DNA from 4 places in the Streptomyces sp. BBFR51 genome. Region 3 is predicted to be linked to each of the others. Evidence: riboswitches for the same ligand, from Rfam matches in the RefSeq annotation. Region 3 holds a riboswitch; each other region holds the start of a gene.
What was found. Region 3 has a riboswitch for cyclic di-AMP ahead of ACGH7X_RS22860 (transglycosylase SLT domain-containing protein). Riboswitches for the same ligand answer to the same signal wherever they lie in the genome.
Positions count from the first base shown of each region.

Region 1: it holds a riboswitch for cyclic di-AMP, as region 3 does, so the genes downstream of both, rpfA (resuscitation-promoting factor protein RpfA) here and ACGH7X_RS22860 (transglycosylase SLT domain-containing protein) in region 3, are expected to answer to the same signal.
Region 2: it holds a riboswitch for cyclic di-AMP, as region 3 does, so the genes downstream of both, ACGH7X_RS29000 (M23 family metallopeptidase) here and ACGH7X_RS22860 (transglycosylase SLT domain-containing protein) in region 3, are expected to answer to the same signal.
Region 4: it holds a riboswitch for cyclic di-AMP, as region 3 does, so the genes downstream of both, ACGH7X_RS33470 (peptidoglycan DD-metalloendopeptidase family protein) here and ACGH7X_RS22860 (transglycosylase SLT domain-containing protein) in region 3, are expected to answer to the same signal.

Region 1 covers NZ_CP172448.1:3,561,678-3,569,236, reverse strand. The annotation lists gene ACGH7X_RS16135 (nucleoside triphosphate pyrophosphohydrolase) at 33-1,019, shown strand; gene ACGH7X_RS16130 (cytochrome P450) at 1,025-2,263, opposite strand; gene ACGH7X_RS16125 (transposase) at 2,301-3,122, shown strand; gene ACGH7X_RS16120 (transglycosylase family protein) at 3,247-4,254, shown strand; cyclic di-AMP (ydaO/yuaA leader) riboswitch at 4,438-4,604, shown strand; gene rpfA (resuscitation-promoting factor protein RpfA) at 4,608-5,336, shown strand; gene eno (phosphopyruvate hydratase) at 5,575-6,855, shown strand; gene ACGH7X_RS16105 (septum formation initiator family protein) at 7,000-7,482, shown strand; gene ACGH7X_RS16100 (DUF501 domain-containing protein) at 7,532-7,559, shown strand, end outside.
Region 2 covers NZ_CP172448.1:6,342,701-6,350,259, reverse strand. The annotation lists gene ACGH7X_RS29020 (DUF5998 family protein) at 1-472, opposite strand, end outside; gene ACGH7X_RS29015 (GNAT family N-acetyltransferase) at 611-3,622, opposite strand; gene ACGH7X_RS29010 (HPr family phosphocarrier protein) at 3,821-4,102, shown strand; gene ACGH7X_RS29005 (GntR family transcriptional regulator) at 4,271-4,966, opposite strand; gene ACGH7X_RS29000 (M23 family metallopeptidase) at 5,191-5,955, opposite strand; cyclic di-AMP (ydaO/yuaA leader) riboswitch at 5,968-6,132, opposite strand; gene ACGH7X_RS28995 (M16 family metallopeptidase) at 6,324-7,559, opposite strand, start outside.
Region 3 covers NZ_CP172448.1:4,986,099-4,993,657, forward strand. The annotation lists gene ACGH7X_RS22840 (polysaccharide deacetylase family protein) at 1-760, opposite strand, end outside; gene ACGH7X_RS22845 (glycosyltransferase) at 757-2,121, opposite strand; gene ACGH7X_RS22850 (GNAT family N-acetyltransferase) at 2,166-3,236, opposite strand; gene ACGH7X_RS22855 (HAD family hydrolase) at 3,507-4,316, shown strand; gene ACGH7X_RS22860 (transglycosylase SLT domain-containing protein) at 4,323-4,814, opposite strand; cyclic di-AMP (ydaO/yuaA leader) riboswitch at 4,816-4,984, opposite strand; gene ACGH7X_RS22865 (polyprenyl synthetase family protein) at 5,698-6,708, shown strand; gene ACGH7X_RS22870 (outer membrane lipoprotein carrier protein LolA) at 6,954-7,559, shown strand, end outside.
Region 4 covers NZ_CP172448.1:7,376,778-7,384,336, reverse strand. The annotation lists gene ACGH7X_RS33485 (MBL fold metallo-hydrolase) at 169-1,404, opposite strand; gene ACGH7X_RS33480 (TetR/AcrR family transcriptional regulator) at 1,551-2,171, shown strand; gene ACGH7X_RS33475 (SGNH/GDSL hydrolase family protein) at 2,254-3,039, opposite strand; gene ACGH7X_RS33470 (peptidoglycan DD-metalloendopeptidase family protein) at 3,279-4,241, opposite strand; cyclic di-AMP (ydaO/yuaA leader) riboswitch at 4,246-4,403, opposite strand; gene ACGH7X_RS33465 (tyrosine-protein phosphatase) at 4,830-5,627, shown strand; gene ACGH7X_RS33460 (DUF6126 family protein) at 5,649-5,768, opposite strand; gene ACGH7X_RS33455 (helix-turn-helix domain-containing protein) at 5,765-6,379, opposite strand; gene ACGH7X_RS33450 (aspartate aminotransferase family protein) at 6,464-7,559, opposite strand, start outside.

The DNA.
Region 1 (7,559 bases), 1.4 Mb from region 3:
GGGCCGTCGGCAGCGTGCGTTAGGTTCGGGGAGTGAACGCAACCACCGCCGACGCGACCACCGCGGACCCGGGCCGCATCGTCCTGCTCACCACCAGCCACCGCGTCGCCCCGGGCCTGCTGTCCTGGCCCGCCTGGCAGGCCCTGCGCACCGCCGACCGCGTGCTGTGCGCCGACGGAGCCCACCCGCAGCTGCCGTATCTGCGCGAGGCGGGCATCCGGGTCGACGAGGCCGCCCCGGCCGCCGAGGAGCTGGTGGACGCCTGCGCCGGCGGCCGCACCGCGGTGGTCGTCGCGACCGGCGAGGGCGACCCCGCGCTCACCGACGGCCTGGCCCGCCTCGCCGGCTCCGGCCGCGTCCACATGCCCGACCTCGAACTGCTCCCCGCCTCCTACGACCTGCCGGGCGCCCGCCTCCTCGACCTCGTCCAGGTCATGGACCGCATCCGCCTCGAATGCCCGTGGTCGTCCCAGCGCACCCACAAGGGGCTGGCCAAGTACGCCATCGAGGAGGCGTACGAACTCGTCGAGGCCATCGAGGACGGCGACCGCGAGGAACTGCGCGAGGAGTTGGGCGACGTACTCCTCCAGGTCGTCTTCCACGCCCGCATCGCGGAGGAGGACCCCGACGCCCCGTTCTCCGTCGACGACGTGGCCGGCACCATCGTCGCCAAACTGATCCACCGCCACCCCCACGTCTTCGGCGACGAGACGGCCTCCACCCCGGAGGAGGTCCGCGAGCACTGGCTGCGCACCAAGGCCGCCGAGAAGCAGCGCACCTCGGTCACCGAAGGCGTCCCCCTCGGCCAGCCCGGCCTCGCCCTCGCCGCCAAGCTCGCCTCCCGCGTCCGCACGGCCGGTCTCCGGGTGCCGCTGCCCACCGGCGAGGGCGTCGGCTACGACCTCCTGGCCCTCGCGGCCCGCGCCGAGGCCGAGGGCACCGACCCGGAAGCGGCCCTGAGAGCGGCCGCCCGGACGTACCGGGACGCGATCAGGCAGGTCGAGGCCGCCGGGGGATGAGCCGGTCAGACAGCGGTGAACCGAACCGGGAGGTCACGCAACCCTCGCATGATGAGCCCGCCTCGCCAGCGCAGGTCATCAGGATCGGCCGCCGGCTGGAGGTCGGGAAGGCGTCGTAGCAGGGTCTCCAGAGCCGTACGGCCTTCCAGGCGGGCGAGAGGCGCGCCGAGACAGTAGTGGATGCCGTGTCCGTATCCGAGGTGCTGGCTGTCACGACGGCTCAGGTCGAGGGTGTCCGGTTCGCCGAAGCGCGCCGGGTCACGGTTCGCGGCTGCGAGGACTACGAGTACGGGGTCGCCCGGGGCGATGCGCTGTTGCCCGATGACGAGTGGTTCAGTGGCGAAGCGCCAGGTGGCCAGTTCCACAGGCCCGTCGTAGCGGAGCAGTTCCTCGACGCCGCTGTCCAGCAACGCCGTTTCACCCCGCTGGATCGATTCCTGCAGCCGAGCTCGTTCCCGAGGGTGCCGCATTAGGGTGTGCACGCCATTACCGATGAGGTTGATGGTGGTCTCGAAACCTGCGAACAGAAGCACGAAGCACATCGCGGCGGCCTCGTTCTCGGTGAGGTGCTCGCCATGGTCGGAGGCCCGGATCAGGCCCGAGATCAGATCGTCGCCGAGGTCGTCGCGCTTACGGTGGATGAGCTCGCCGAGGTAGGCGCGAATCTTCTTGACAGAGCGTGCCACGCCGCCACGCTGTCCCCCACCATGGCGGATCATCATGCCTGCCCAGTCGCGCAGGTCGTCCTGGTCCTCGCGAGGAACGCCCAGCAGCTCACAGATCGCGTAGATGGGGAGAGGGAACGCGAAGTCGTGGATGAGATCTGCCTCGCCCTGTGAGGCGAAACGGTCGATGAGGTCGTCCGTCAACTCCTGCACGCGGGGGCCGAATTCCGCGATGCGCCGTGGAGTGAACGCTTTGGAGACGAGGCGGCGCAGGCGCGTGTGGTCCGGCGGGTCGATATTGAGCAGGTGCGTCATGAGATTGGCGCTGCGCTCACCTGGAATGCCGGTCTTGTTCTTCCCTCCGGCGTCTTCGGCGTGATGTTCCGGATTCTTCGAAAGCCGACCGTCGGCGAGAGCCTCGCGCGCGTCGCTGTAGCGGGTCACCAGCCATGCCTCGACCCCGCTGGGCAGTCTGGTCCAGTGGACGGGGGAGTGCCGACGCAGCCAGGCATAGGCCGGATACGGGTCGGTGGCGAACTCCCAGGTGAAGAGTTCGGGGGCGGTGTTCGGGTCGTTCACGTTACGACCGTAACGGGATCGCGCGATCCCCGTGCCCGTGACGACGGAGAGAAGAACCGATTCCGCGACCCGGGACAAGCTGAACCTCTACCCCGGTGACATCGAAAAGCAGCGTGAGCGCGTGGCTCGCTTCACGGACGCGCTCCAGGAGAAGGAGGCGGGCCTGGCTCGCGCCACTACGACTTTGGCCGCATCCGGCCTTGACCAGGCCGTGAGGGACGCGGCCCTACGGCAGCTCGCGGAAGACGTACAAAGCGCCAGGGCGATGCTTGCCACGGGGCGTCAGGTGCTCGCGGGCCAGGAGGCCGCAGCAGTCGCCGTCCGAACCGCCCTTTCCTTGGCCCAGGCTGTCAGGGGAGCACCTCACGTCGAGCTGGCCGACATGGGAGCGGTGATCGGTCTTTTGGACATCACTGTGAAGCCGCTCGGAGAGGTGCGGAAGCGTTCTGGGGTCAAGTGCAAGGTGACGGCGTGGCATGAGCGGACCGGAACGCCGATCCCAGCCGCGGTGGCGGAGTCGGAATGGCCGGTTGTCGAGGAGCTCATGACTGCCTACTTCGCGCGCCGCCAGTTCGTCCGTGGAGCCGTGGACGTCCGGACCCAGCTGAACGGGGCTCTGCACCGGTTGCGTACAGGCTGTCTCTGGGACGAGCTTCCTGAGTGCTACGGCACCTGGCAGCTCGCCAAGGAGCGGCAGAACACCTGGTTCAAGAAGGGATTCTGGGCCGTTCTGATGGACGAGCTGAATCGGCGGGGGGAGACCACACCGGTTCGGTGTGAGCCGCAAGCGCCGCCGCTCGAGGTCACAGGGGCAATCGCACCTGGGACGTTCAAACATGACACGCGCTCAACTCTGTGATCTTCACGTGATCTGTGCGGCATGAACTTGTGACAAGCGATCATCTGCCTATACGTTCACGGATCAGTGTGGCGATGAGCATCACGCGCCGCGCGGTCCCCGTCGTCTTGTGAAAGGTCGTCGCATGCTCTCCGGGAACGGTCGTCACCGCCGCCCCCGCCAGGCTCCCGCCCTGGTCGTCGCCGCCGGAGTGACCGGCTCCGCCATCGCGATCCCGCTGCTCGGCGCCACCGGCGCCCACGCGGCCGACGCGGCGAACTGGGACCAGGTCGCCCAGTGCGAGACCGGCGGCGCCTGGAGCCAGAACAGTGGCAACGGGTACTACGGCGGCCTGCAGCTGTCCCAGGAGGCCTGGGAGCAGTACGGCGGCCTGGAGTACGCCGCCAGTGCCGACCAGGCCAGTCGCTCCCAGCAGATAAGGATCGCCGAGAAGCTGCACGCGGACCAGGGCATCGCGGCCTGGCCGACCTGCGGCCTGCTCGCGGGCATGGGCAACGACTCGGGGCTCACGGACAGCGGCTCGGACACGGCCGGCGACGGCGCGTCGCGGGGTTCGGACGCCTCGGGGCAGACGGACACGTCCAAGTCGTCCGAATCGCCCGCCACCACGGAGAAGCCCGAGTCGTCCCGGGGGTCCGGGTCGCCCGCTCCGTCCGGCTCGACCGAGGCGCCGGAGTCGACTTCCAAAGCACCCTCTTCATCCCCTTCGCCCTCTTCCTCACCCTCCTCGTCCGCTTCTGACGCCCCGTCCGACGACGCGGACCAAACCGCCAAGCCGGGCACATCGCCCGAAACCGACTCCTCGGCGAGTGCCGAACCGCAGGGCACCGACGGCTCGTCCGGCGCGGGCCGGCATCGCGGCGGCAGTGCGGACGAGGGCACGGCGCAGAGGGGCCTCACGGACGGCACGGCAGGACGGCACGCCTTGACTGACGGCGAGTCGCGGGAGGCGGACGGAGGCTCGTACATCGTCCGCTCCGGCGACAACCTGTGGGCCATCGCCGACTCCCTTGGCGTCGACGGCGGATGGCGTGCGCTGTACGCCGACAACGAGCGGGTCGTCGGCCAGGACCCCGACCGCATCCTGCCCGGTCAGACGCTCACGGTAGCGGGCGAATCGGGCCATAAGTAGAGGGAGTTCGCGTCACGGTTAGAGGCTGTATGTCCGTTTTGGATCTCGTGAGAGATAGGTCTCAGAAGCCGTGATCGTCTTTGAAAATCCGCGGAGCGCGTGTCTACGGTCATGACCGCTCGCCATCGCGGGCCCCGACAGCCGCAACGCCGAATCCTGCCAGCGGCCGTACGGGAACAGTCGTCGCGTCAAGCGCCGAAGGCAGGAGCGGGGGACCCAAGGTAAGTGCCGCACCGGGCAGTTGAGCCGGAGCGGCTAGGGGTGAAGCCGAGTTCCGTGAGGAACCCGGCCGGGCAACTCAACCGGCCCGAACCCGACAGCTCACCTCGCAGGCGTCGGTGAGGGGATCAACCATGCTGTTTTCCGGCAAGGGCAAGCACCGTCGCCCGTCCAAGGCCACCCGTGTCATCGCCGTCGCCGGCGTCACCGGTGCCGCCGTCGCCGCCCCGCTGATGGCGGCCGGCAACGCCTCCGCCGCCACCGCGTCCGAGTGGGACGCCGTCGCCCAGTGCGAGTCCGGCGGCAACTGGTCCATCAACACCGGCAACGGTTACTACGGCGGTCTGCAGTTCTCCAGCTCCACCTGGGCCGCCTACGGCGGTACGCAGTACGCCTCGTCCGCCGACCAGGCGAGCAAGACGCAGCAGATCGAGATCGCCGAGAAGGTGCTCGCGGGCCAGGGCAAGGGTGCCTGGCCGGTCTGCGGCACCGGCCTGTCGGGCGCCGCGTACAGCGGTGGCGGTTCGCAGGACAGCGGCTCCAGCAGCTCCGAGGGCTCGCAGAGCCAGAGCAGCGGCTCCACCGCCGAGCGCTCCACCGAGCAGAAGGCCTCCCGCTCCTCCGAGCGCCCGGCCGCCGAGCCGAAGGCCGAGAAGCCCGCCAAGAAGACCGTCACCACCCCGACCGGCAAGAAGGTCGAGAAGGGCGACGGCGAGTACAAGGTCGTCAAGGGCGACACCCTCAGCTCCATAGCCGAGAAGCACGACGTCGAGGGCGGCTGGGCGAAGCTGTTCAAGCTGAACGGCGACATCGTCGACGACGCCGACCTGATCTACCCGGGCCAGCAGCTGCACCTCAAGTAAGCGGCAGCGGCTCCCGCGACTCCCGCCCCGGTGCGTGTTCCCCCGTACGCACCGGGGCGGGACTTTTCGCGTTCCGCGTTTGTTCCGTTCGGAAACAATTTACTCTCGGTTCTGTCCAGCGGGTGGGCGATCGGCTGGCCGATCGCCCGGAGCCGGTTAGGCTCGGTCCCGCAGAGCCGCTGCGGTCCTGTGGACCCGCGCGTCACACCGAAGCGTCACATTGAAGAAGGAGATGCTCGTGCCGTCCATCGACGTCGTCGTAGCCCGGGAAATCCTGGACTCCCGAGGCAACCCCACGGTCGAGGTCGAGGTCGGCCTCGACGACGGCAGCACCGGTCGTGCCGCCGTTCCGTCCGGCGCCTCCACCGGTGCCTTCGAGGCCGTCGAACTCCGTGACGGCGACCCGAGCCGTTACCTCGGCAAGGGTGTCGAGAAGGCCGTCCTCGCCGTCATCGAGCAGATCGGCCCGGAGCTGGTCGGGTACGACGCCACCGAGCAGCGCCTGATCGACCAGGCCATGTCCGACCTGGACGCGACCGACAACAAGGGCTCGCTCGGCGCCAACGCCATCCTCGGCGTCTCCCTCGCCGTCGCCCACGCCGCCTCCGAGGCCAGCGACCTGCCGCTCTTCCGCTACCTGGGCGGCCCCAACGCGCACCTGCTGCCGGTGCCGATGATGAACATCCTGAACGGCGGCTCGCACGCCGACTCCAACGTGGACATCCAGGAGTTCATGATCGCCCCGATCGGCGCGGAGTCCTTCTCCGAGGCCCTGCGCTGGGGCGCCGAGGTCTACCACACGCTGAAGAAGGTCCTGAAGAACAAGGGCCTGGCCACCGGCCTCGGCGACGAGGGCGGCTTCGCGCCGAACCTCGGCTCCAACCGCGACGCCCTCGACCTCATCCTCGAGGCGATCAAGGAGGCCGGCTACACCCCCGGCGAGCAGATCGCCCTCGCGCTCGACGTCGCCGCGTCCGAGTTCTACAAGGACGGCTCCTACACCTTCGAGGGCAAGACCCGCACCGCCGCCGAGATGACCGAGTACTACGCCGAGCTGGTCGAGGCGTACCCGCTGGTCTCCATCGAGGACCCGCTGTTCGAGGACGACTGGGACGGCTGGAAGGTCCTCACCGACCAGCTCGGCGACAAGGTCCAGATCGTCGGCGACGACCTGTTCGTCACCAACCCGGAGCGCCTGGCCCGCGGCATCGAGGACGGCGCCGCCAACGCGCTGCTGGTCAAGGTCAACCAGATCGGTTCGCTGACCGAGACCCTGGACGCCGTGGAGCTGGCCCAGCGCAACGGCTTCAAGTGCATGATGTCCCACCGCTCCGGCGAGACCGAGGACGTCACCATCGCCGACCTGGCCGTCGCCACCAACTGCGGCCAGATCAAGACCGGCGCCCCGGCCCGCTCCGAGCGCGTCGCGAAGTACAACCAGCTGCTGCGCATCGAGGAGATCCTCGACGACGCCGCGGTGTACGCGGGCCGCAGCGCCTTCCCGCGCTTCAAGGGCTGACCTCGCCTTCGAGGGCTGACCCCGCCTTCGAGGGCTGACCGCCCGTAAGAGGCAGCGTCGTACGTACGTCCCCGTACTCGGTCCCGTACCGTGTGCGGGGACGTACGCGCGTATGACGACGTGAAGGCGGAGGCGGGGACAGACATGGCGGTGAAGGACCGGGACCGTTTCTCCACCGCGACCAGGATCCGGATCATCGGGGAACAGACCGCGGCCCGGGTCTACCGCTCGCAGAGCAAGCGCCAGGCCCGTCGCTCCCGGCTGACCGGCCGGGCCGCGCTGCTCGCGATGGTGCTCTGCTCGCTCGTCGTGGCGCTCGCGTATCCGATACGGCAGTACGTCGCCCAGCGCGCCGAGATCGCCGACCTCCGGCGGGAGCAGCAGGAGACCCGCGAGCGGGTCGAGGACCTGCGCGACCTCAAGGCACGCTGGCAGGACGACGCCTACGCCGAGCAGCAGGTCCGGCTGCGGCTGCACTACGTGATGCCGGGGGAGACGGGGTTCGTCGTCGTCGACCCGGACGCGGCCGAGCAGGCTCGCGCCGAGGGCGGTGCCGCCGACCGCCCCTGGTACCGCAACGTGTGGGACGGGGTCGACAAGGCCGACGCCGTCTCCCGCCGGCAGTGAACCGACCGTGCCGGCCGTGACTCAACAGGAAGACCAGCAGAAGACAGTCATGCAGACTCCCCCGCCGACCACCCCGC
Region 2 (7,559 bases), 1.4 Mb from region 3:
CCGTGTAGCCGTGGTCGGCCTCGCAGTTGGGGTCGCCGCAGGCGGCCGGCTCGAGGTCGAGGCGGGACACGGCGCCCCAGCCGATGGTCAGCACGATCTCGCGGGGCAGCGTGCCCGGCTTGTACTGCTCCGGGTTGGCGACGACACGGCTCACGACGATGGACGAGATCCGGCCGAGCTTGACGGACTCCGTGGACGTCGTGGCGTACGGCGTCGGGGAGGTGTCGTCGGCGGCCTGCTCGTCGGTGTGGCTGACGATGAAGCGGTTGCCGGTCAGCACCAGCACGGTCACGTGCCGGCGCACCTCGTTCTGGTCGAACGTCGTCTCCTGATGGACCAGGTACGACCGCACGGGCTCGCCGCCCACGGCGGCCTCCACCGCCTCGGCCACGAGGGCCGGGTAGTAGCCGCTGCGCTCGATCGCCGCTCGCAGCCCCTGGGTCGTCGTACTGGTCTTGGCCATGCCGTCCATCCTACGGGGACCCACTGACTGCGAGGCACGCTCCTGCGGTACCCGTCCCGGGCCGCGGCCGGGCCGTCACCGGGTCCGGCCGGGCAGTGGCCGGGCAGTGGCCGGGCCGTCGCCGGGCAGTGGCCGGGCACTGGAGGGTCAGTAGGCCGGCAGGGTCCGTGGGCCCAGGTCGTCCCTGGCGGGCGGGGGCGCGAGGCGGACGGAGGCACCGAGGACGCTCAGACCGCGCGGGGCCACCACGACCGGCTCCAGGGTGACCGCCACGACCTCCGGGTGGTCGTCGACCAGCCGGGAGACCCGCAGCAGCAGCTCCTCCAGGGCGGCGGCGTCGACCGGGGCCGAGCCGCGCCAGCCGAAGAGGAGCGGCGCCGTGCGGATCGAGCGGATGAGTGAGGTGGCGTCGCGGTCGGTGACCGGGATCAGCCGGTGCGCCACGTCGCCGAGCAGCTGGGTGGCGGCACCCGCGAGTCCGAAGGAGAGCACCGCGCCCGCCGCCGGGTCGATGACCGCCCGCACCACCGTGTCGACGCCGCGCGGTGCCATGCCCTGCACTACGGGGCGCAGCTCGGCGGGCTTCCCGAACAGCTCGGCCAACTCGGCGTAGGCCCGCCGCAGTTGCTCCTCGTCCGCGAGGTCCAGGCGTACGCCGCCCAGGTCGGCGCGGTGGCGCAGGTGCGGGGCGGTCGCCTTGAGGGCCACGGGGTAGCCGATGGTCCGCGCGGCGGCCGCGGCGTCGTCGGGGGTGGGGGCGGGCAGGGCGCGGTGGACGTGGACGCCGTACCTGCCGAGCAGGTCGCAGGTCTCCTGGGTGCCGAGGGTGAGCCCCTGCCCGCGCGCGAGGTGTCCGGCTATCAGCTCGGCGGCGCCCTTCTCGTCGATGTCCTCGTACTCCGGCACCTTGCCGGGGTCGGCGGCGTCGCGTCGCCACTGGGCGTAGGCGACCGCCTGACCGAGGGCCCGGACCGCGCGCTCGGCGGCGGGGTAGGCGGGGATGAGGTGCGCGCCTTCCGGGGCCCGCACGCCGGGGGTGCGCTGGGTCGAGGTGAAGGGCGGTGACTGTGCCGGGGTGGCAGGCGCGGGCTGCGCCGGAGCGACGGGCGAGGGCGGTACCGGAGCGGCAGGCGCGGATTGTGCCGGGGCGTCGGGCGGGCGCTGCGCCGGGGCGGCAGGCGCGTCCGGCGCCGAGGCGGCAGGCGAGGACCCTGCCGGCGAGGGCGGCGAGGGCGGTACCGGAGCGGCCGGCGCGGGCTTCTCGGCGGGGATCGGCGCGGCCTGGGGGGCGGTGCTCGCCGCCGCCGACAGGGCCTCCGCCAGTCCGCCCAGCTCCACGTGGACCACGAGGACCGGCTTGGCGGGCACCGCGCCGGCAGCCGAGCGCAGGGCCTCCGCCAGCGCGGCGTCCCCGGCCGACCCCTCCCCCACGGTCGGGATGGCGGTCACCACCACCGCGTCGCAGGTGTCGTCGGCCAAGGCCCGGGACAGGGCCGCGTGGAAGTCGTCGGCCGAAGCCGCCGTCGTCAGGTCCAGGGGAGGGTGCGGTCGCAGCCCCTCTGAGAGGCACGCGTCGTACGTGAGGAGTCCCAGTGACTCGGAGTTGCCCAGGATGGCCACCCTCGGCCCGGTCGGCAGCGGCTGGCGGGCGAGGAGCAGCCCCGCGTCGACCAGGTCGGTGATCGTGTCGACGCGGATCACGCCGGCCTGCCTCAGCAGCGCGGAGACCGTCGCGTGCGGCAGCCGCGTCGCCCGCACCGCGTGCCCCTGCGGTGCCACGCCGCCGTGCCGGGCGCCCTGCACCACGACCAGCGGCTTGACGGCCGCGGTGCGCCGGGCCAGGCGGGTGAACTTGCGGGGGTTGCCGATGGACTCCAGGTACATCAGCGCGACGTCGGTCTGCGGGTCGTCGTACCAGTACTGGAGGACGTCGTTGCCGGAGACGTCGGCCCGGTTGCCAGAGGAGACGAAGGTCGACACGCCGGTGACGCCGGTGACCCCGCCGCCGCGCCGGTGCAGCCGGGACAGCAGGGCGATGCCGATGGCGCCGGACTGGGCGAACAGGCCGATCCGGCCGGGGCGCGGCATCTCGGGGGCGAGGGAGGCGTTGAGCCGCACGTCCGGGGAGGTGTTGATGATCCCGAAGGCGTTGGGCCCGATGATCCGCATGCCGTACGTGCGCGCGTGCCGCACGAGGGCGCGCTGGCGTTCGCGTCCCTCGGGGCCGCTGTCGGCGTATCCGGCGGAGATCACCACCAGGCCCTGCACTCCGTGCTCGCCGCACTCGGTGACGACGTCGGGGACGTGTTCGGCGGGGACGGTGACGACGGCGAGGTCGACGGGCCCGTCGATGTCGCGCACGGAGCGGCACGCCGGAACCCCGTCGAGCTCCTTCATGTCCTCGGGGAAGGCCCTGTTCACGGCGTACAGGCGCCCCGTGTAGCCCGCGTCCCGGACGTTGTCGAGGATGCTGCGGCCGACGCCGCCCGCTGTGCGGCCGGTGCCGACGACCGCGACCGAGCCCGGTTGCAGCAGCCGCTGGACGGAACGGGCCTCGGCGCGGTGCTCGCGCGCGTACTGCACGGCGAGCGAGCGGTCGGTGGGCTCCAGATCGAACTCCAGGCGGACCACACCGTCCTCGAAGCTCCGCTTCTGGGTGTACCCGGCGTCCATGAAGACTTTGATCATCTTGTTGTTGGCGGGCAGCACCTCGGCGGCGAAGCGGCGGATGCCGCGCTCGCGGGCGACGGCGGCGATGTGCTCCAGGAGCGCGGAGGCGACGCCGCGGCCCTGGTGCGCGTCCTGGACGAGGAAGGCGACCTCGGCCTCGTCGGCCGGTGCCGAGGCGGGCGTTCCGCCGGCGCCGATCCGGTCGTAGCGTACGGTGGCGATGAACTCGCCGCCGATGGTGGCCGCGAGTCCCACCCGGTCCACAAAGTCGTGGTGCGTGAAGCGGTGGACGTCCTTGGCGGACAGGCGAGGGTACGGCGCGAAGAAGCGGTAGTACTTCGACTCGTCGGAAACCTGCTCGTAGAAGCTGACCAGGCGCTCGGCGTCATCAACGGTGATGGGGCGGACGCGCGCGGTGCCGCCGTCGCGCAGCACCACGTCGGCTTCCCAGTGGGCGGGATACTCGTGCCGGTCCGACGAGGTCTGCATGGGCCCCAGAGTACGGCTCGCGTACGACAACGGCGCGGGGCAGTCTGTGGGGGCGAGAGCTCGGACCGAGGCCGCGGTCCGACGATCGCCCGGGGCGGCACAGGGCCGTCCCGGCATGCTTCACGATGTGGGAAACTGGTCTAGACAAGACTGGTCTAGACAACTTCACCCCTCTGAACACCTGAAGGGCAGCATCACATGGCTGAGCGCCGCGTCAACGTCGGCTGGGCCGAGGGTCTCCACGCCCGCCCCGCCTCCATCTTCGTCCGAGCCGCCACGGCCACAGGCGTCCCGGTGACGATCGCCAAGGCCGACGGGTCCCCCGTCAACGCGGCCTCCATGCTGGCCGTCCTCGGCCTCGGCGCCCAGGGAGGCGAGGAGATCGTCCTCACCTCCGACGCCGAGGGCGCGGAAGCCGCCCTGGACCGGCTGGCCAAGCTGGTCGCCGAGGGGCTCGAGGAGCTTCCCGAGACCGTCTGACGGACAGCGGAATCGAAAGGCCCGCCCGGACCCACCGGGCGGGCCTTTCGCTTTCCCGATCCGCTTTCCCGATCCGATTGCCCGTTTCTTTGCGGCAGCAGAAAAGGCTCCTTGCGGGCAGCAGAAAAAGGGCCCCGAATTTCCTCCTCTCTGTATACGGCACCCTTGTTAATGGCGCAGGCTCGGCATGTTTACGGGACGTTGCGATTTCCTCACACGGTCCGGCCGCCCGCCGTCGGAGGCGAATCGCAGCCGGTGCGCCGGCGCCGACCGTTCGGTGTGCAGCGTCATGAGCGCCCGCGCGCGATCGCCGTCGCCCCGGGCCACCGCGTCGACGATCGCCCCGTGCTCGGCCCAGTACTCCACCGGCCCGGCCGGCACCTCGACGACGTACATCCAGGCGATCTTGTGCCGCAGCTGGGTCAGCAGCGCGGTCAGCGAGGGGCTGCCGGCCGCCTGGGCGAGGGTCTCGTGGAACCAGCCGCCCAGGGAGCGCAGGTCCTCGAAGGTGCCCTGCCTGGCGCGCTCCTGCCCCAGCCTGACCAGTCCGCGCAACACCTTGAGGTGGGCCTCGGTGCGCCGCCGGGCGGCCCGGGAGGCGCCGAGGGGCTCCAGGAGCGTGCGCGTCTCCAGCAGGTCGGCGGCCTCCTGCTCGGTCGGTTCCGCCACGCACGCGCCCGCGTGCCGCCGGGTCACCACGAAGCCCTCGGCCTCCAGGGTGCGCAGGGCCTCGCGGACGGGGACGCGGGAGACGCCGTAGCGGCGGGCGAGGAGTTCCTCCGTGAGCCGGCTCCCGCGCCCGTGGACGCCCGCGACGATGTCGTCCCGGATCGCCGTACACACCGAATGCGCCGGAATACGCATGCCCGACCTCCGCCTTAATCCCCGTGAAACGTCGACGATTGACGCGTGTTCAGCGACTCTAGGCCAATCAAGCGGATATTCCGACGGCGGGACGGATTTCGTGGATGCCTTTCGGACATGGGGCACCCCCGCCGGAGGACGGAATGCGAAAGCCCCGGCTCGGGAAGCCGGGGCTCTCGGGTGCGCGACGTCCGTGCCGTGACGTCCGTGCCGGGACGTCGGCGTCAGACGTCCACGCCGTGGGAGCGGAGGTAGGCGACGGGGTCCATGTCCGAGCCGTAATCGGGGCTCGTACGGGCCTCGAAGTGCAGGTGCGGTCCGGTGACGTTGCCGGTGGCGCCGGAGAGGCCGATCTGCTGACCGGGCTCGACCGACTGGCCGACCGAGACACCGATGGACGACAGGTGCCCGTACTGCGTGTACGTGCCGTCGTGCATCTTGATCACGACCTGGTTGCCGTACGCCCCGCCCCAGCCGGCCTCGACGACGGTGCCGACGCCGACCGCGTGCACGGAGGTGCCGCTGGAGGCGTGGAAGTCGATGCCGGTGTGGCTGCCGGAGGACCACAGGGAGCTGCCGGCCTGGTACGCGGTGGAGACGTAGGAGGCGGTGATCGGCGCGACGAAGGTGTTGAGGCGCTTGCGCTCCGCCTCCCGCGCGGCGCGCTCCTTGGCCTCGCGCGCCTCCTTGGCCGCCTCGGCCGCCCGCTCGCGGGCCGCCTCCTGGGCCGCCTCGCGGGCCGCGGCGTCCACGGCGGCCTGCTCCTGGGCGACGGCCTGGGCGTCGATCTCGTCGGCTATGGAGTCGCCGATGGTGATGACCGGGGTGATTCCGCTCTGCTCCACCGCGGGCTCGGCGGCGAGCGCCGGAGCCGCGAGGGTGCCGACGACGCCGGTGGTGGCGAGGGCCGCGACACCCGCCGCGCGGGCGGTGGTGCGGTGCACCCGGCCGGTACGGCGGTGCTTCCCGGTGGCGCGCGTGAACGCCATGTAGAGGCTGGTCCTTTCCTTCCCTCTCGCCTACCGGGTTAGCTGACGGGTTCGGAGGTGGAAGGTCTCCTACGGACACCCTCGCCGTGCGCGCGGGCGTCCGATTCACCCCAGGGACTGCGTTGGGTCCCCGGCTCCCCTGGCTCGCGCCGTACGGGGACTCGGCGATGACTGTCCGGTGCCGCGGGTGCGGCGCACTGCCTGACGAACAGCCCGGACGAAGCTAAACGGGGCTGTCTTCAATCCTCAAACGCAACAGGGTTTTTGTAGCGCACGCCACAGGGCAGACAGGCAGCCACTCCCCCAATTCGGACAAACGGTGGCCCTGGTGACACTCCGGTCACCAGGGCCACCGCGCGCGCGTGCCGCTACTCGGCCGCGACCACGGTGACTTCACCGATGCCGAGGGCCTCGACGGGCTCCTTGATCTGCGCCGCGTCACCGACGAGGACGGTCACCAGGCGGTCCACCGGGAAGGCGTTCACGACCGCCGCCGTGGCCTCCACAGTGCCCGTGGCGGCGAGTTGACGGTAGAGCGTCGCCTGGAAGTCGTCGGACAGGTGCTGCTCGACCTGGTCGGCCAGGGTGCTCGCCACGGCCGCCGCCGTCTCGTACTTCAGGGGTGCGACGCCCACCAGGTTCTGCACGGCCACGTCGCGCTCGGCGTCGGTGAGCCCTTCCGCGGCGAGCTTGCGCAGCACCGTCCACAGGTCGTCGAGGGCGGGACCGGTGTTGGGGGTGTCGACGGAGCCGCTGATGGCGAGCATGGCGGCGCCCGTACCGTCCGGCGCGGAACGCAGGACCTGCCCGAACGCCCGTACGCCGTAGGTGTAGCCCTTCTCCTCGCGCAGGACGCGGTCCAGACGCGAGGTGAGGGTGCCGCCGAGACAGTAGGTGCCGAGCACCTGCGCGGGCCACACGCGGTCGTGCCGGTCGGCGCCGGTGCGGCCGATCAGCAGCTGGGTCTGGACGGCGCCGGGGCGGTCCACGATGACGACCCGGCCCCTGTCGTCGGCGGTCACCGGCGGCACGGGGCGCGGCTCGGCGGACGAGCCGGTCCACGCGCCCAGGGTGTCGCCGAGGAGCGCGTTGAGGTCGACGCCGGTGAGGTCGCCGACGACCACGGCGGTGGCCGTGGCGGGACGGACGTGCCTCTCGTAGAAGGCGCGCACGGCCGCGGCGTCGATGCTCGCGACGGTCTCCTCGGAGCCCTGGCGCGGGCGCGACATGCGCGACTGCACCGGGAACAGCTCCTTGGAGAGTTCCTTGGCGGCCCGGCGGGAGGGGTTGGCCAGCTCGTGCGGGATCTCGTCGAGCCGGTTGCGCACCAGCCGTTCGACCTCGCTGTCCGCGAAGGCGGGCGCCCTGAGCGCGTCGGCGACCAGGCCGAGGGCCTTGGCCAGGCGCGAGGCGGGCACCTCCAGGCTCAGCCGGACGCCGGGGTGGTCGGCGTGCGCGTCCAACGTGGCGCCGCAGCGCTCCAGCTCGGCGGCGAAATCCTCGGCGGAGTGCTTGTCGGTGCCCTCGGAGAAGGCGCGCGCCATGATCGTGGCGACGCCGTCGAGACCGGCCGGCTCGGCTTCCAGGGGCGCGTCGAGGTTCAC
Region 3 (7,559 bases):
ACCACCGCCAGCCGACCGTCTTCGGGCCGTCGCGGTAGGGCGCGGTCCGGGCGCCGTCCCCCGCCAGCCAGCCCTCGACGTCGGCGACCGTGTGGCCACGCCGCACGATGAGCCGGGCGATGCGGTACCGCTCGTCGCGGTCCGAACTGAGCGCGTGCCGCACGGCGGTCGCCGTCTCGTACCCGGCACGGGCCGACAGCGCCCGGACCTTCGCGCTGTTGTAGCCGTGCGGGTAGGCGAGGTGACGGACCGGATGGCCGAGGGCGTCCTCCAGTACCGCCTTGGAGGTGCGCAGTTCGTACGCGAGGTCCTCGGTGGACAGGGTGTCGAGCTGGGCGTGGGTGACGGTGTGACTGCCGATCTCCATGCCGGAACGTTCCAGCGCGGCCACCGCGTCCAGGGTCATCATCGGGGCGGGCGGCAGCAGACTGCGGCCGCCCGGAGTGATGGCCCCGGTGGTGAGATAGGCGGTGGCGGGCAGCGCGCGCCCGGCCAGCGCCTCGGCCGTGGGACCGGGCAGGTCGGCGAAGCCGTCGTCGAAGGTGAGCAGCACCGGCCGGGGCGGCAGCGGTGCCCGCCGGGCGAGGTGGTCGGCGAGCGCACCGATCGTGACCGGCTTCCTGCCGCTGTCGGCGATCGCGTCCAGGTGTGCGGCGAACTCCTTCGGCGTGACGCTGAACTCGGCGATCCACGAGGGCGGATCGTCCATCACCGCGTGGTAGAGGAAGACGGGGATGTGCCGTGCCCAGGCCTCGCTCATCGCGCCTCCCGTGCGACCGTGCGCAGGGCGCGGCGGGCGCGCAGATAGCCGACGGGGCCGTACAGCATGCCCCGGCGCTGCAACCGCGACAGGCGGCGCGGCCAGGGATGGGTCCGTTCGTCGTGGGCGCCGGGCGCACCGCCGCCCCCCGTTTCCCGTACGGCGGTCAGGCCCCGCGCGTGTGCCAGCCCGCCCGGCAGCCGGACGAGGAGGGCCGGCAGCAGCGCGGGCCGGTTCACCAGGACCGCGGTGAGATACGCGGTGAGGCCCGCGCCGTAGCCGAACGCCTGGGTCTCCAGGTCCCGCCAGGTCTCCCGGTGGTGGTGCCAGACCAGTGCCGAGGGCGTGTAGCGCAGCCGCCGCCCCTGGGCGAGGACGCGGACGAACCCGTAGAGGTCGTCGCCGCCCCGCGCGCGCGTGCCCGCGCCGGTCGCCGGGTCGAAGCCGCCGACCGTCCGCAGCACCGCCGTACGGAAGGCCATGTTGGCGCCGGAGCCGAAGCGGCCCGCGGTGAACGGGAACAGCGGCTCGTCGGCGGGCGGGTGCTCCGGGTCGTACGTCCGTGGCGTGAACCCCTTCGCGAAGCCGCCGTGGCTCTCCAGCAGGACCTGGGCGGGGGTGCCCAGCCGCGCGGGAAGGATCAGTCCGGTGGTGCAGCCGAGGCGCGGGTCGGCGGTGAAGGGCGCGGTCAGTTCGGTGAGCCAGCGCGGGTCGGCGACCACGTCGTCGTCGGTGAAGGCGGCCACCTCGCCCCGCGCGAGGGCGAGACCCCGGTTGTGCGCGACGGCGAGGCCGGGCACCGGTTCGCACACGTAGCGGACGCGTTCGCCGTACTTGCGCAGCACCAGGTCCCGCGTCTCGCCGGTCAGGGGCGCGTTGTCGACGACGACGACGTCGAAGTCCGGGTGGTCCTGCGCGAGCAGCGAGTCCAGGGCGCGGGCGAGCGGACCCGCGCGCTCCCGGGTGGCGACCACGACCGTGGCGGACGGCGGTACGGAAGGCGGTACGGAAGGCGGTGCGGACGGCGCTGCGGTCGGCGACTCGGTCGGCGACTCGGGCGGCTCCCCGCGGGGCAGCTGCCGGGCGAGTCCGGCGAGCACCCGGGTGGGGTCCGCGCCCTCGGGCACCCGCCCGACCAGCGTGCCGACGGGCCGGCCCGCCCGTCTGACCAGAAGGAACACCGCGCCGGACGCGACCGGCGGGCTCCCCGGCCCGGGTCTGAGCACCGCGTCCCCGGCGCCATCGGCACCCCCGGCGTCCTCGCCGCCGAGATCCAGCTCGGCCACCTGCACCGACCCGAGGCCGAGGAACTCCGCGATCTCCCGCCGTGTCTCCGCTCGCGCACGCCCCGCACCGGCCATGCGCCCACCCCCCTAGTGGCTGCCACCGTCGGTGGTCGTCTCCGTCATGACCGGCGCAGCCGGCCCGCGCCCCTCAACGTCCGTGCCGCCAGCGACGCCAGCCGCGGCCGGTCGCGTACGAAACCGTGCGCGAGGCGGGCCGGTTCGCGGCCGAGCCAGTGCAGCGCGGCGCCCGCCCCCACGCGCGTCGCCGCCCCCTCGTACACGGGCATCTCACCGGTCTTGAGGGAGTCCTTGTACTCCGCCGGGCCCCGCCCCAGGTCGAGCAGGCCGATGCCCTCGGCGGCCGCGGCCTCGGCCATGCGCAGATGCAGCACCAGTCCCGGCGAGTACTTCGCGAAGTCCGGGTCGTACGCCGGGAACCAGCAGGCCAGGACCTTCGCCGAGCGCAGCCCGAAGTGAGCGGCGACCGGCCGGCCGCCGGCGTAGAGCACGGACAGCGTGCCGGTGCACTGCGGCGCCCGGGTCTCGGCGAGCCGGGTGACGAGCCGGGTGATCCACTCCTGTGCGAACCGGTCCCGGCGCCCCGTCCTGCGGTACTGCGCCGACTTCCACTCCATGAGCGTGCGCAGCGCGGCCGGAGCGCGCTCGTCGAACACGAAGCGGACGTCCCCGGCCTGGCGGCCCAGCCTGCGCTCCTTGGCGAGGGTGGTCTTCAGGAACTTCGGCGACCGGTCGCGCAGTACGTCCTCGTACGCCTCGTAGCCCTTCTCCACGTCGATGACGTAGGTGGTGTGCTCGTCGGCGGCGTGCGGCACGAACAGCCCCTGCTGCGCCTCCAGGTTGTCGAAGGCGAAGCTCGACAGGGAGCAGGCCCGCAGCAGTTCGCGGAGGTTCGGGGTGAGGTCCTGGCGCAGTACCGCGCCCTGGCAGTCCGACACCCCGAGTCCGATCGCCCGGCCCTGGCCCAGTGGTCCGCGCTCGTAGGGCAGGAAGCCGGCCGCCTCACCGCCGTCGTGGACCACCGCCACCCGCGCCCGCGGCCGTACCCGGCCCACGACGTCGGTGAACTCCGGTTCCATGAACGGGTTGCGCGGCGCCGTCGACCTGGCGCGCAGCTCGCGCCAGTGCGCCCGCTCGCCCTCGCCCAGTTCCTCCGGCCTGAGCACACGCACACGTCCGCTGTTCAACCCGACCCCCCGATCAAGTCCCCCCTGAACAACAGTGAAGGTACCCCGGGGGCCGCCCGGCGGGTAGGTAGCGGACCATCTTGTTGCCAACCGGTGCACAGGCCTTTAACCGGCCTTAGACGATGATGTGCCAGGTTTCGGACATGATCGGGCGCGCTCGTGCATCCTCGTGCGGGTTCGAACGCACTCGCTACGTCCTCGTTCGGAAGCGGTCGCGGGTGAGTCGGACGGGTGCGGTGTCCGTATTCTCTGATCATGGACCGCACCGCATATTCACTCGTCGCGACCGACCTGGACGGCACGCTGCTCCGCGGCGACGACACCGTCTCCGACCGGTCGCTGGCCGCGCTGGAGCGGGTGGCCGGGGCCGGTGCGCGGCATCTGGTGGTGACGGGACGGCCGGCCCCCCGGGTGCGGTCCCTGCTCGACCGCCTCGGCGCCACGGGGCTCGCGGTGTGCGGGCAGGGCGCGCAGGTGTACGACGCCGGCGCGCACCGCATGCTGTGGTCGGTCACCCTGGACCGGGAGCTGGCCGAGACCGCGCTCGGCAAGATCGAGGCCGAGGTGGGCCAGGTGCACGCCGCGGTCGACCAGGACGGCGTGGACGGGCTGACGCTCATCGAGCCGGGGTACCTGATGCCCCACCCGACACTGCCCGCGGTGCGCGTCGAGCGGCGCGACGAGCTGTGGGCCACGCCGATCAGCAAGGTGCTGCTGCGCCACCCCGAGCTGACCGACGACGAGTTGGCGGCGACGGCGCGCGCGGTGGTCGGTTCCCTCGCGACGGTCACGATGTCCGGGCCCGGAACCGTGGAACTCCAGCCCTGCGGCATCACCAAGGCGACCGGACTGGCACTGGCCGCCGAGCACCTGGGCCTGGGGCGGCGGCGGACGATCGCCTTCGGGGACATGCCCAACGACATCCCCATGTTCCACTGGGCGGCCCACGGCGTCGCCATGGCCGGCGCCCACCCCGAACTCAAGGCGGTGGCCGACGAGGTCACCCTCACGAACGAGGACGACGGCGTGGCCGTCGTCCTCGAGCGGATCTTCGCTACCTCTTAGTACGGCTCAGTACGCGCTGAAGACGTTGTCCATCGAGCCGTAGCGGTCGGCCGCGTAGTTGCAGGCCGCGGTGATGTTGGCGACCGGGTCGTACGGGTCCCAGGAGGTGCCCTCCACGTGGTACGCCTGGAAGGTCGGGTCGATCACCTGGAGCAGGCCCTTGGACGGGGTGCCGTTGACGGCGTTGATGTCCCAGTTGTTGATCGCGAGCGGGTTGCCGGACGACTCCCGCATGATGTTGCGGTGAATGCCGTCGTACGACCCGGGGATGCCGTGCTGCGCCATGATGTCGAGCGACTCCCGGATCCAGCCGTCCAGGTTGTCCGGGTACGTGGTCGCCGCCGCCGTGGTGGCGGTGGTGGCGGCCGGGGTGGCCGCGGAGGCCGTGGTGGCGCCGATGAGCGGCAGCGCGAGCACCGCGGCACCGGTGCCGGCCACGGCGAGCTTGCGGGCGAGGCGGCTGGTGCGGGCGTGACGGTTCTGACCGTTGACAGACATGTTTCCCTCTCCTTACGCCTACGAGGTGAGCTGTCGGGTTCGGGCGGGGAGGTGCCCGGCCGTGCCCTGACGGGTACGGCTTCACCCCGAGCCGCTCCGGTGGTGACCGGTGCGGCGACTTACCTGGGTCCCCCGCTCCTGCCTGCGAGTTTGTTGGGTGGATGACTGTGCGTCCGGGCGGTGGCAGGATTCGGCGTCCGCCCGACAGGCCGGGAACGTATGCGAGAGCACATGTCCGGAACAAGTGCAGGAATCACCCAACATGCCTGTTGACCTTGGTCTGAGGTGTTTGGGGCTCTTGATCCTTTGCTGTTGCCAAGCCCCAACTGGCTTGCGGCGCAAAGGGAGGGCACAGATTGCGGCGGGGTTGCCTGAGGGCGGTTCGGAGTGAGCCAACTCACGGGCCTCAACAAGCGCGGCAAAACGGGCATTAGTCTCAAGTGCTCTTCAACCGACCTCCGGTGGGGAGGGCTTCGGGTGTCGGATGGGACGGGGAGGGAAGCGGGGTGAGGGGAGAGGTGGAGGACGGGGGTGCAGGGGGAGTGGAGTGGGGGCGGAGTCGCGTAGCGCGTCTGCCGGGCCGGCGCGTGTCGGGCGGGTGACGTTCTCGAAGTGCGGGCCGTTGGGAGGAGTGATGGGATCTTGGGTGGCGGCTTCCGGCCCGCTCGCGCTCCGGGGCACATTCCCTCTGGCGATATCAATCAAAATCTGCTCATATCACCTGATCAAAAACATACCGTTCATGATCCGATACCGACCGGCCTGTAACGGTGGGCGCTAGCGGTGATCGAAACGTGACCGGATACGCTGACTTGAGTGGTGGCAGCGACCTATCGACAAACCAGGTAATCGCCAGTAGACACCAGCAGACAGGAGACCCCTCGTGACCGTCGTCGGGCCGTTCGGGCTGAGCGTGCGGGACCAGGTTCTGGAAGCCGATGTCCAGGCCGGATTGGTTGCTGTCGAGGAAGGGTTGCTTGAGGCAACCAAAAGCGAGGTGCCGTTCATCACGGAGGCCGCCCAGCACCTGGTGCGGGCCGGCGGCAAACGGTTCCGACCGCTGCTGGTGATGCTCTCCGCCCAGTTCGGCGACCGCTACGCCCCCGGGATCGTCCCCTCGGCCGTGGTCGTGGAGCTGACCCACCTCGCCACGCTGTACCACGACGACGTGATGGACGAGGCCGCCGTGCGGCGCGGGGTGCCCAGCGCGAACACCCGCTGGGACAACTCGGTCGCGGTCCTCACCGGCGACTTCCTGTTCGCCCGCGCCTCGCAGATCCTCGCCGACCTCGGACCCGAGGCGGTGCGGGTCCAGGCCCTCGCGTTCGAGCGGCTGGTCACCGGTCAGATCCTGGAGACGGCCGGCCCGCAGGACGGCCGGGACCCGGTCGACCACTACCTGGACGTGCTGGGCGGCAAGACGGGCTCGCTGGTGGCCGTCTCCTGCCGTTTCGGCGCGATGATGTCCGGCGCCGACGAGACGGTGGTGGACGTACTGACCCAGTACGGCGAGCGGCTCGGCGTCGCCTTCCAGCTCGCGGACGACGTCCTGGACATCGCCTCCGACTCCCACGAGTCGGGCAAGACGCCCGGCACCGACCTGCGTGAAGGCATCCCCACCCTGCCGGTGCTGCGGCTGCGCGAGCGCGCCGCCCGGCTGGGGCTCGCCGAGGACGTCGCGCTGTGCGAGCTGCTCGACTCCGACCTGAGCGACGACGCGCGGCACGCCGAGGCGCTGCGCCTGCTGCGCGCCCACCCCGCACTGGAGCAGGCGCGACGGGACACCGTCCGGTACGCCAAGGACGCCCGGGCGGCGCTGGCCCCGCTGCGGGAGTGCGACGCGAAGGCCGCGCTGGTGGAGCTGTGCGACGCGGTGGTCCACCGGGCCGGCTGAGCGCCCCGCCCGCCGGATGGTGTGCCCCACCCCTACGGGCCGGGGGAGACCCCGCCCCCGCGTGTCATACCGCAGGAGTAGGCGGAGTTGAGCCCGCGGTCTGACGATTCCGCTCCGGTGATTTGGTCAGATGGACACCACGGAAAAACACCAATCCTCACCGATTCGGGTGAGAATGGCGGCGCACGGGTCACCAAGTGCGAGGTCGCGAGACAGCCGCCGCCGACGACGGAGGTAGGGCACACATGGCACCGATCGATTCCGACGACAACACGACCGCCGGGGCGGGCGAGGAACTGCGGGCCGGACGGCGCAAGGCCGCGCGGTACGTCGTCCCGGTCACGGTGATTGGAGTGGCGGCCGCGACGATCGGGCTCGTCCCCGCGCTCGCCGACTCCGGGGACCCCGACCTGCCGAAGGTCACGGCGGAGCAGCTCATCGAGAAGATCGCCAAGTCGGACGTCCAGCAGATGTCCGGCACGGTGCGGATCAGCACGGACCTGGGCCTGCCGGACCTCGGTGGGCTGGAGAGCGGCCTGATGTCCGGAATGTCCGGAGGTCCTGGCTCGGGCGGCGGCGACGAGGGCTCCGCCGCCGACCCTTCGGCCAAGCTCACCGAGCTGGTGTCCGGCACCCACACCCTGCGGGTCGCGGCCGACGGTCCCGACCGGCAGAAGGTCTCCCTGCTGGAGAACGCCGCGGAGTACAGCCTGATCCACGACGGCAAGGACGTCTGGGGCTACGACAGCAAGTCCAACGAGGTCTACCACTCCACCGCCCCCGACGGCGCCGAGCGGCCGGAGAAGGACGTGCCGGCCACCCCGAAGGACTTCGCCGACCAGGCGCTCAAG
Region 4 (7,559 bases), 2.4 Mb from region 3:
CAACCCGTGACGAGCCGTCCGCGAACGGCAAGGGCCTGAAGCGCTGCGCAGTGACTTCGCACTCCAGGCGGGACGCTCCGTCCAAGGCGCGCAGCAAACGATCCTGCTCGTCAGCAGGGAGACGCTCCAGCATCTGGACCATCTCCCTCAGCTCCTGCCCGACCGACGTCACCTCTCCCCCGCGAGGTCGAGATCACCCTTGCTCGTCTCGGCCACGCCTTGAGCGATCCGGGGACGGCGCCACGGGTGCACGATCGGACCGGAGACCGCCCGCCACCACGCCTCCACCGGCAGCTCCCCCGCCGGCTCGAACGGCTCCCCCGGCCGCGGGAATGCCACCGCCTGGCTGACCTCGTCGGCCGCGTCCTTGGTCCACTCCCCCGGCTCCGCCCACGGATGCGGGGCCAGGTTGAACGTCCCCCAGTGGATCGGCAGCAGCACCCCACCCGGAGCGCCTCCCTGCAGGTCAAGGTGGGCCTGCACCCCCTGCGCAGGCGTCATGTGAATGTCTGGCCACATGCCAGGCAGCGGCGTATAGTCCGTGTGGTTCTTGGGCCAGAACTCGGCGTACGCCCCGAGCTGGATCATCGTGGCGTCGAACGGGCCGTGCTCGGCGCCGATGTCCCGGAAGCCGTCGAAGTAGCCCGTGTCCCCGCTGTGGTAGACGCGGTGCTCCTCCCCGGCGACGACCCAGGACGCCCAGAGGGTGTGCTGGGTGTTGCGCAGTCCGCGCCCGCAGAAGTGCCGGGCCGGGGTGGCGGTCAGGGTGAGGCCGCCGACGCGCGTCGACTCGTGCCAGTCCAGCTCGCGCAGCCGGTCGCGGGACACGCCCCAGTGTTCGAGGTGGGCGCCGACGCCCAGCGGCACCGCGAAGAGGGTGTCCGTGCCGGCCAGCGCCTTGATCGTGGGCAGATCGAGGTGGTCGTAGTGGTCGTGGGAGATGACGACGACGTCGACCGGGCCCAGGGCCGCCAGGGGCAGCGGTGCCGGATGCAGCCGCTTGGGGCCGGCGAAGGGGACCGGGGAACAGCGCTCGCCCCACACGGGGTCGAAGAGCACCCGCTGCCCGTCGATCTCGGCGAGCACGCTGGAGTGTCCCATCCAGGTCAGCCGCAGACCCGTGGCGGGCGGCCTGGCGAGGTCGGCGAGGGTGGTGGCGTGCACCGGGATCGGACCCCGCGGGGCACGGCGGAGCCGCGCCTCCTTGTTGAAGTAGATCTTCGCGAACTCCGTGGCCGATCCGGAGGGCCGGGTACGGGCGGTGCCGCCGGGGTTCTGGAAGACGCCGTCGCGGAAGTTCGGCGATCTGCGGATGCGCGCCATGCGCTCACCGCTCGGGTCCGCGCCGAAGGCCGCGGGCAGCGGCACGCGAAGCCCGGGACTCGGGGAACGGAAACCGGCCACGGTACCTCCAGGTGGAGTGGTTCAGGCTCTCATTGTCGTCTCGTCCTACGTCACCTCGAACGACGGATGCCACATCCGTGTTCCCGGTCCTCCGCGGCCGAAGAGGGCGCCACCGCACGTCCGAGGGCCTGTATAGGGTGACGTGCGTGGTGAGAGTCCGGTTGAGCGTGACCCAGCGGCGCGAGGAATTGCTCCGCGCGGCCATCGAGCAGATATCGGCGCGGGGCGTGGCGGCGCTGCGGATCGCCGACGTGGCCGCCACGCTCGGTGTCAGCAACGCCCTGGTGCTCTACCACTTCTCCACGAAGGAGAGGCTGGTCGCCGCCGCGTTCACCCACGCCGCCGAGGACGACCTCGCCCATCTGCGCAAGCTGCTCGGCCGCCGTACGTCGGCGCTGCGCCGGCTGCGCGCGGCCGTGCGCTGGTACGCCCCCACCGGTCAGGCCAAGGGCTGGCGGCTGTGGATCGAGGGCTGGGCGGTGTCGCTGCGCGAGCCCGCGCTGCGGGAGGTCACGCGGGAGCTGGACCGCCAGTGGAAGGCGGCGATCGCCGAGGTCATCGCCGAGGGCGTGGCCGCCGGTGAGTTCCCGTGCGCCGAGCCCGAGGGCGCCGCCCTGCGGCTGACGGCCCTGCTCGACGGGCTGGCGGTGCAGCTCACGTCGTACGCGGGCACGGTGTCGCGGGCACGGGCACAGGAGTGGATGGACGAGGCGCTGGCCCGGGAACTGGGCCTGGAGCGAACGGCCTTGACGCCCACGAGGCGCTAGCCCCGCCGCACGCCGGCCGTTCGCTCCCCGCGCACGCCGGCCGTTCACTCCCCACTGGACACCGGCCGTTCGCTCCCCGCTCTCAGGCCACCGCGGCGATCCGCGTCTTGATGTCGTCCGGCGACAGCGTCCCCTTGGCCGTCACGTGGTCGCCCGACGACTCGCCCCGCAGCCGGCGTCCGATCCACGGCACCAGGTACTCGCGTGCCCAGTGCACGTCGTCGCGCCGGACGTCCAGCGTGCCGCGCGGCGGCAGGGGCGGCCAGGGCTGGTCCGGGTCGGCCGGGACGCGCAGGCCGAGGGCCTGTCCCGCGCGCAGCGCCACGCGCGTGTGGCCCTCGGGCGAGAGATGCAGCCGGTCGGCGTCCCACGCCCTGCGGTCCTGGACGCTCCTGAGCGACCACAGGTCGAGCACCGGACAGCCGTACCGGTCGGCGATGGCACGCACGTGCCCGTTGTACGTGGCGATCTTGCCGCGCAGATGCTTGAGGACGGGCACGCCACGGGTGTCGAACCCGGTGGTCACCAGTACGGTGCCGGCCGCCGCGGTCAGCGCGGCCACCGCCAGTTCGAACCGCTGGGCCACCTCGTCCGGGTCGGTCCCGGGCCGGATGATGTCGTTGCCGCCCGCCGCGAACGAGACCAGGTCCGGGGCGAGTGCAACGACCCCGGGGACCTGTTCCGCCACGATCTGGTCGAGCAGCCTGCCGCGCACGGCGAGGTTGGTGTACGTGAAGTCGCCCTCGGGGCGCCGGTCCGCGAGCAGTACGGCGAGTCGGTCGGCCCAGCCGACGAACGCCCCGTCGGGGCCGGAATCGCCGACGCCCTCGGTGAAGCTGTCCCCCACCGCCACGTACGACCCGATCACTGCTCTGCTGTCACTCTTCGAATCGTCTGCCACATCGGCCCATGATTCACCGTGGAATGTGACCTACGCGACCGTAGGAAGGGATTGACGGGCGGTGAGAAAAGCCACGCCTAAAGTGTTCGTCAATTCCGGAATACACCGAAGGCCGGACCCGGGGATCGGGGTCCGGCCTTCGGTGGCGCGGGGACCGCGCCGAAACGCCGTCAGGTCGTCAGCTCGTCAGCGCTTGTCGGCGCTCGTCAGACGGAGACGCCGTGCGAGCGCAGGAACGCGATCGGGTCGACGTCCGAGCCGTAGTCCGGCGTGGTGCGGATCTCGAAGTGCAGGTGCGGGCCGGTCACGTTGCCGGTGGCACCCGAGAGGCCGACCTGCTGGCCCGCCGTCACCGACTGGCCGGCGGAGACGGAGAGCGAGGAGAGGTGGGCGTACTGGGCGTAGTGGCCGTCGGAGAGCTGGATGACGACCTGGTTGCCGTACGCGCCGCCCCAGCCGGCGGAGACGACGGTGCCCGCGCCGACGGCCTTGAGCGAGGTGCCGGTCGGGACGACGAAGTCCGTGCCGGTGTGGTAGCCGCTGGACCACATGCTGCCGGACTGGTGGTACGGGGTACCGACGGTGCCGCCCGCGACGGGGGAGGTGTAGCCGCTGCTGCTGTCGGCGGACTGGGTGCCGGTGTCCGAGGAGCCGGCGGAGTCCGAGGAGGAGGCCTTGTCGGCGTCCGTCGACTTCTCGGACGACTGGGAGGCGGACTTCTCGGCCTTGGCGGGCTTCTCGGCGGCCGGCTTCTCCGACTTGGCGGAGGAGGGGGCCGAGGACTCGGCGGCCTGGCCGCCGATCGAGAGCTTCAGGCCGGGGTGGATCAGCGACGGGTCGGAGCCGACGGCCTCGCGGTTGTCCGAGTAGAGCTTCTTCCAGCCGCCGTCCACGTCCTGGTCGTCGGCGATCTTCGAAAGGTAGTCACCGCTCTTCACGGTGTACGTCCGCGAATCCGAGTTCTTCTCTGAAGCGCTCGCGGCGGACTTCTTGGCCGACGTCGCAATGGACTGCACGGCCTGCTCGGAAACGGAGTGGGCGGGGGCGGCGTTGGCCCCGGCGGCACCCATCAGCGGGAGCGCGAGCGCGGCCCCACCGGTTCCGGCGACGGCGATGGTGCGGGTCAGGCGCATGGCCCTGGTACGGCGGTGCTTACCCTTCGCGGGCATGGCGAATTCCTCTCCGGCGCCTGCGAGGTGAGCTGTCGGGTGCGGGCTGGAGATGCCCGGCCGCGCCGAAACGCGGCTTTACCCCAAGCCGTTCCGGGAACCGGAACAGGCAGTTGTACCTGTGGGTCCCCCGCTCCTGCCGTGTACGGGTGGTGGATGAGTGCGGGCTCCGGTCGGCGGCAGGATTAGGCGTCCGTCCGGATCGGTGGTGAACGTAAGGGACCAAGACGCACGTGGACAAGCGAGGGGTTCCGTCGACCGGTGTTCCGATTGATCCTTTGAGGGAAAACCCGGTAACCCTGCGTCGATTTCCGCGGCACTCTTTTCCCTAAAGGCCCTTGAGAAGCAGCTGAATTACGTGAACATGACGGGCAACGCACGGTCACGGATATGACGCTGCTCACGCGCCGCTTCCCCACCTACCGCCATTTCAGGCCCAGTTGTCATCAAGACACCAATTCGGACAGAAGGCTCTTATCATCTCGCAATACCTCTTTTGAAAGCGCCTTTCGGGCACAGGTGATGCCGTATCGTCGAGTGGTGCCCGCAGGCGAGCAGCGTCGGCGGCGCTCAGTGGGAGGAGCCCCTGTGACGCAGCAGGTCCCGTCGACCGAACCCGAGCTGACCGGTGTGCGCAACTTCCGGGACGTGGGCGGACTGCCGACCGTGGACGGGCGGCGGGTGCGGCAGGGGGTGCTGTTCCGCAGCGGCCACCTGGCGCACGCCACCGGGGAGGACGCCGCGTTCCTGGCCTCGCTGGGCCTGCACACGATCTTCGACTTCCGCAACGCGGCCGACCAGAAGCTCGACGGTCCGGACGTCGAGCTGCCGGGCGTGCGCAATGTGAACCTGCCGCTGAGCGATCCGGCCGACGGCGCCGAGTTCTGGAAGATGGTCCGCGACGGGGACCTCGACCAGCTGCGCGAGATCCTGGCCGGTGACAAGGGCGCCGACCGGATGATCGGCTCCTACCGCATGATCGTCAAGGAGCGCACGGCGGAGCACTCCCGGATCCTGCACGCGCTCGCCGAGGACAGCGTCCCCGCGCTGATGCACTGCGCCGCCGGCAAGGACCGCGCCGGACTGTCGATCGCGATCACCCTGCTCGCGCTGGGCGTCGAGCGCGACGCCGTCGTCGAGGACTACCTGAAGTCGAACGCCGCGCACCGCCGCTACAAGGTGCGCCGCAGCGGCACCACCGCCTCGGCCTACTCCCCCGAGGTCATGGAGCTGCTCAGCCCCCTGTTCGACGCGCGCGCCGAGTACCTGGCGGCGGCCTTCGAGACCGTCGAGGAGACGTGGGGCGGGGTCGACGCCTACCTGGAGAAGGGCCTGGGGCTCGCCCCCGAAACCCGGGAGCGGCTGCGCGAGCGGATGCTGGACTGAGCCACCCGCTCGCGGACGGCGCTACTTGGCCCCCACCTCGAACAGCAGGTAGAGGAAGCCGCCGAAGACGTGCCCCAGCGCGATGTAGATGAGCAGTCGCACCCACAGGGCGCGCGGGAACTTCTCCTGCATGGTGCTCATGGCATCTCTCCGGGGGTCGGCCCGAGGCACAGGGTGGCCGTCGGGCTCTGCAGCAGGGTGTGGACGAAGAGCAGCTCGACCCCGTCGGGGTCCTGCGCGGCGATCCGGTGCGGGGTCGTCGAGTCGAAGTGGGCGCTGTCCCCCGCGGTCAGCCGGTGCTCGGTGTCCCCGAGGCGCAGCCGCAGCCGGCCGGTGAGGACGTGGAGCCACTCCTCACCGGGGTGCACCCGCACGACGTCGCCCTGGGAGCCGTACGGCACCTGGACGCGCAGGGCCTGCATGCCGCGGCCCGGCGCTCCGGCCCGCCAGTACGTCCAGCCGCCCGCGGCGGTGGGTACCATGTCGGCGCCGCGCACGACGGCGTCCCGGTCGGCGGCCGACTCGCCCAGCAGCTCGGCGACGGTCGTACCGTAGACCCGGGCGAGGGCGAGCAGCATCGGCAGCGAGGGCTGGCGCTGTCCGGTCTCCAGGCGGGAGAGGTGGGCGGGCGACAGCCCGGCGACGCGGGCCGCGGTCTCGAGGGTGAGGGCGGCCCGCCGCCGCAGCTCACGCAGCTGTGGCGCGACGGCGGCGACCGCGGCCTCGGCCGGGCCGGACTCGGAGGAGCTCATGCCTCCTATTCAGCCCGAATCTTGCCTGCCGGGCAAACTTCTTGCCTCGCAGGCAAATCAAGGCGCATCAAGCCCGGCGGCGGCTCAGTGGTTGGCCACCGCCTGCTTGACCAGTGTCTTGCCGAAGTCCCACATCAGGCCGCCACCGTTGTGCGCGTCCTCCATCACCTCGGTGAAGGCGTCGACGAACCGGTCCGCGTCGTCGGTGTCGATGATCAGCGGCGGGATCAGCTTGATCACCTCCAGGTGGTCGCCGGACACCTGCGTCAGGATCCGGTGCCGTTGCAGCAGCGGCACCACCACCATCTGCGCGAACAGTCCCTTGCGCGCGGCCTGGAGCATGGTCCAGCGGCTGCGCAGCTTCAGGGACCTTGGCCGGCCGAACTCGATGCCGATCATCAGCCCCCGGCCACGGACATCGGCGAGCAGCTCGTAGCGGTCCACCAGCTCGGCCAGCCTGGTCTTCAGCCCCTCCCCCACCGCCGCGGCGTTCGCCACGATCTCCTCGTTCTCCATCACCGAGAGCATCGCGAGCCCGGCTGCCATGGCCTGCGCGTTGGCACCGAAGCTCGCCGAGTGGACCAGCACCCGGTCCATCGAGGAGTACACCTTCTTGAAGATCCAGTCCCGGCCCAGTGTGGCCCCCACCGGCACATACCCGCCGGACAGCGCCTTGGCCACGCACACCAGGTCGGGCTCGACGCCGTCCTCGTGCTGGAAGGCGTAGAACTTCCCGGTCCTGCCCAGGCCCGTCTGCACCTCGTCGGCGATCAGCAGTGCCTTGTGGCGGCGCAGCAGGTCCTGGGCGGCCCGCAGATAGCCGGGCGGCGCCTCGTGCACCCCCTTGCCCTGGATCGGCTCCACGATCAGCGCGGCCACGTCACCCTTCTTCAGCTCCCGCGCCAGGGCGTCCAGGTCGCCGAGCGGGACGGCGGTGTCGGGCAGCAGCGGGGCGAAGCCGTCCCGGAAGCCGGTCTCGCCGTTGACGGACAGCGAGCCGGTGGTCAATCCGTGGAAGGCGTGCGAGCAGTACAGGATCCTCGGCCTGCCGGTCGCGAAGCGCGCGAACTTCAGCGCCGTCTCGACCGCCTCCGTGCCGCTGTTGCCGAAGAAGACCCGGTCCAGGTGGGGGCTGTAGGAGAGCAGCTTCTCGGCCAGCAGCCCGGGCAGCGGCGGGCAG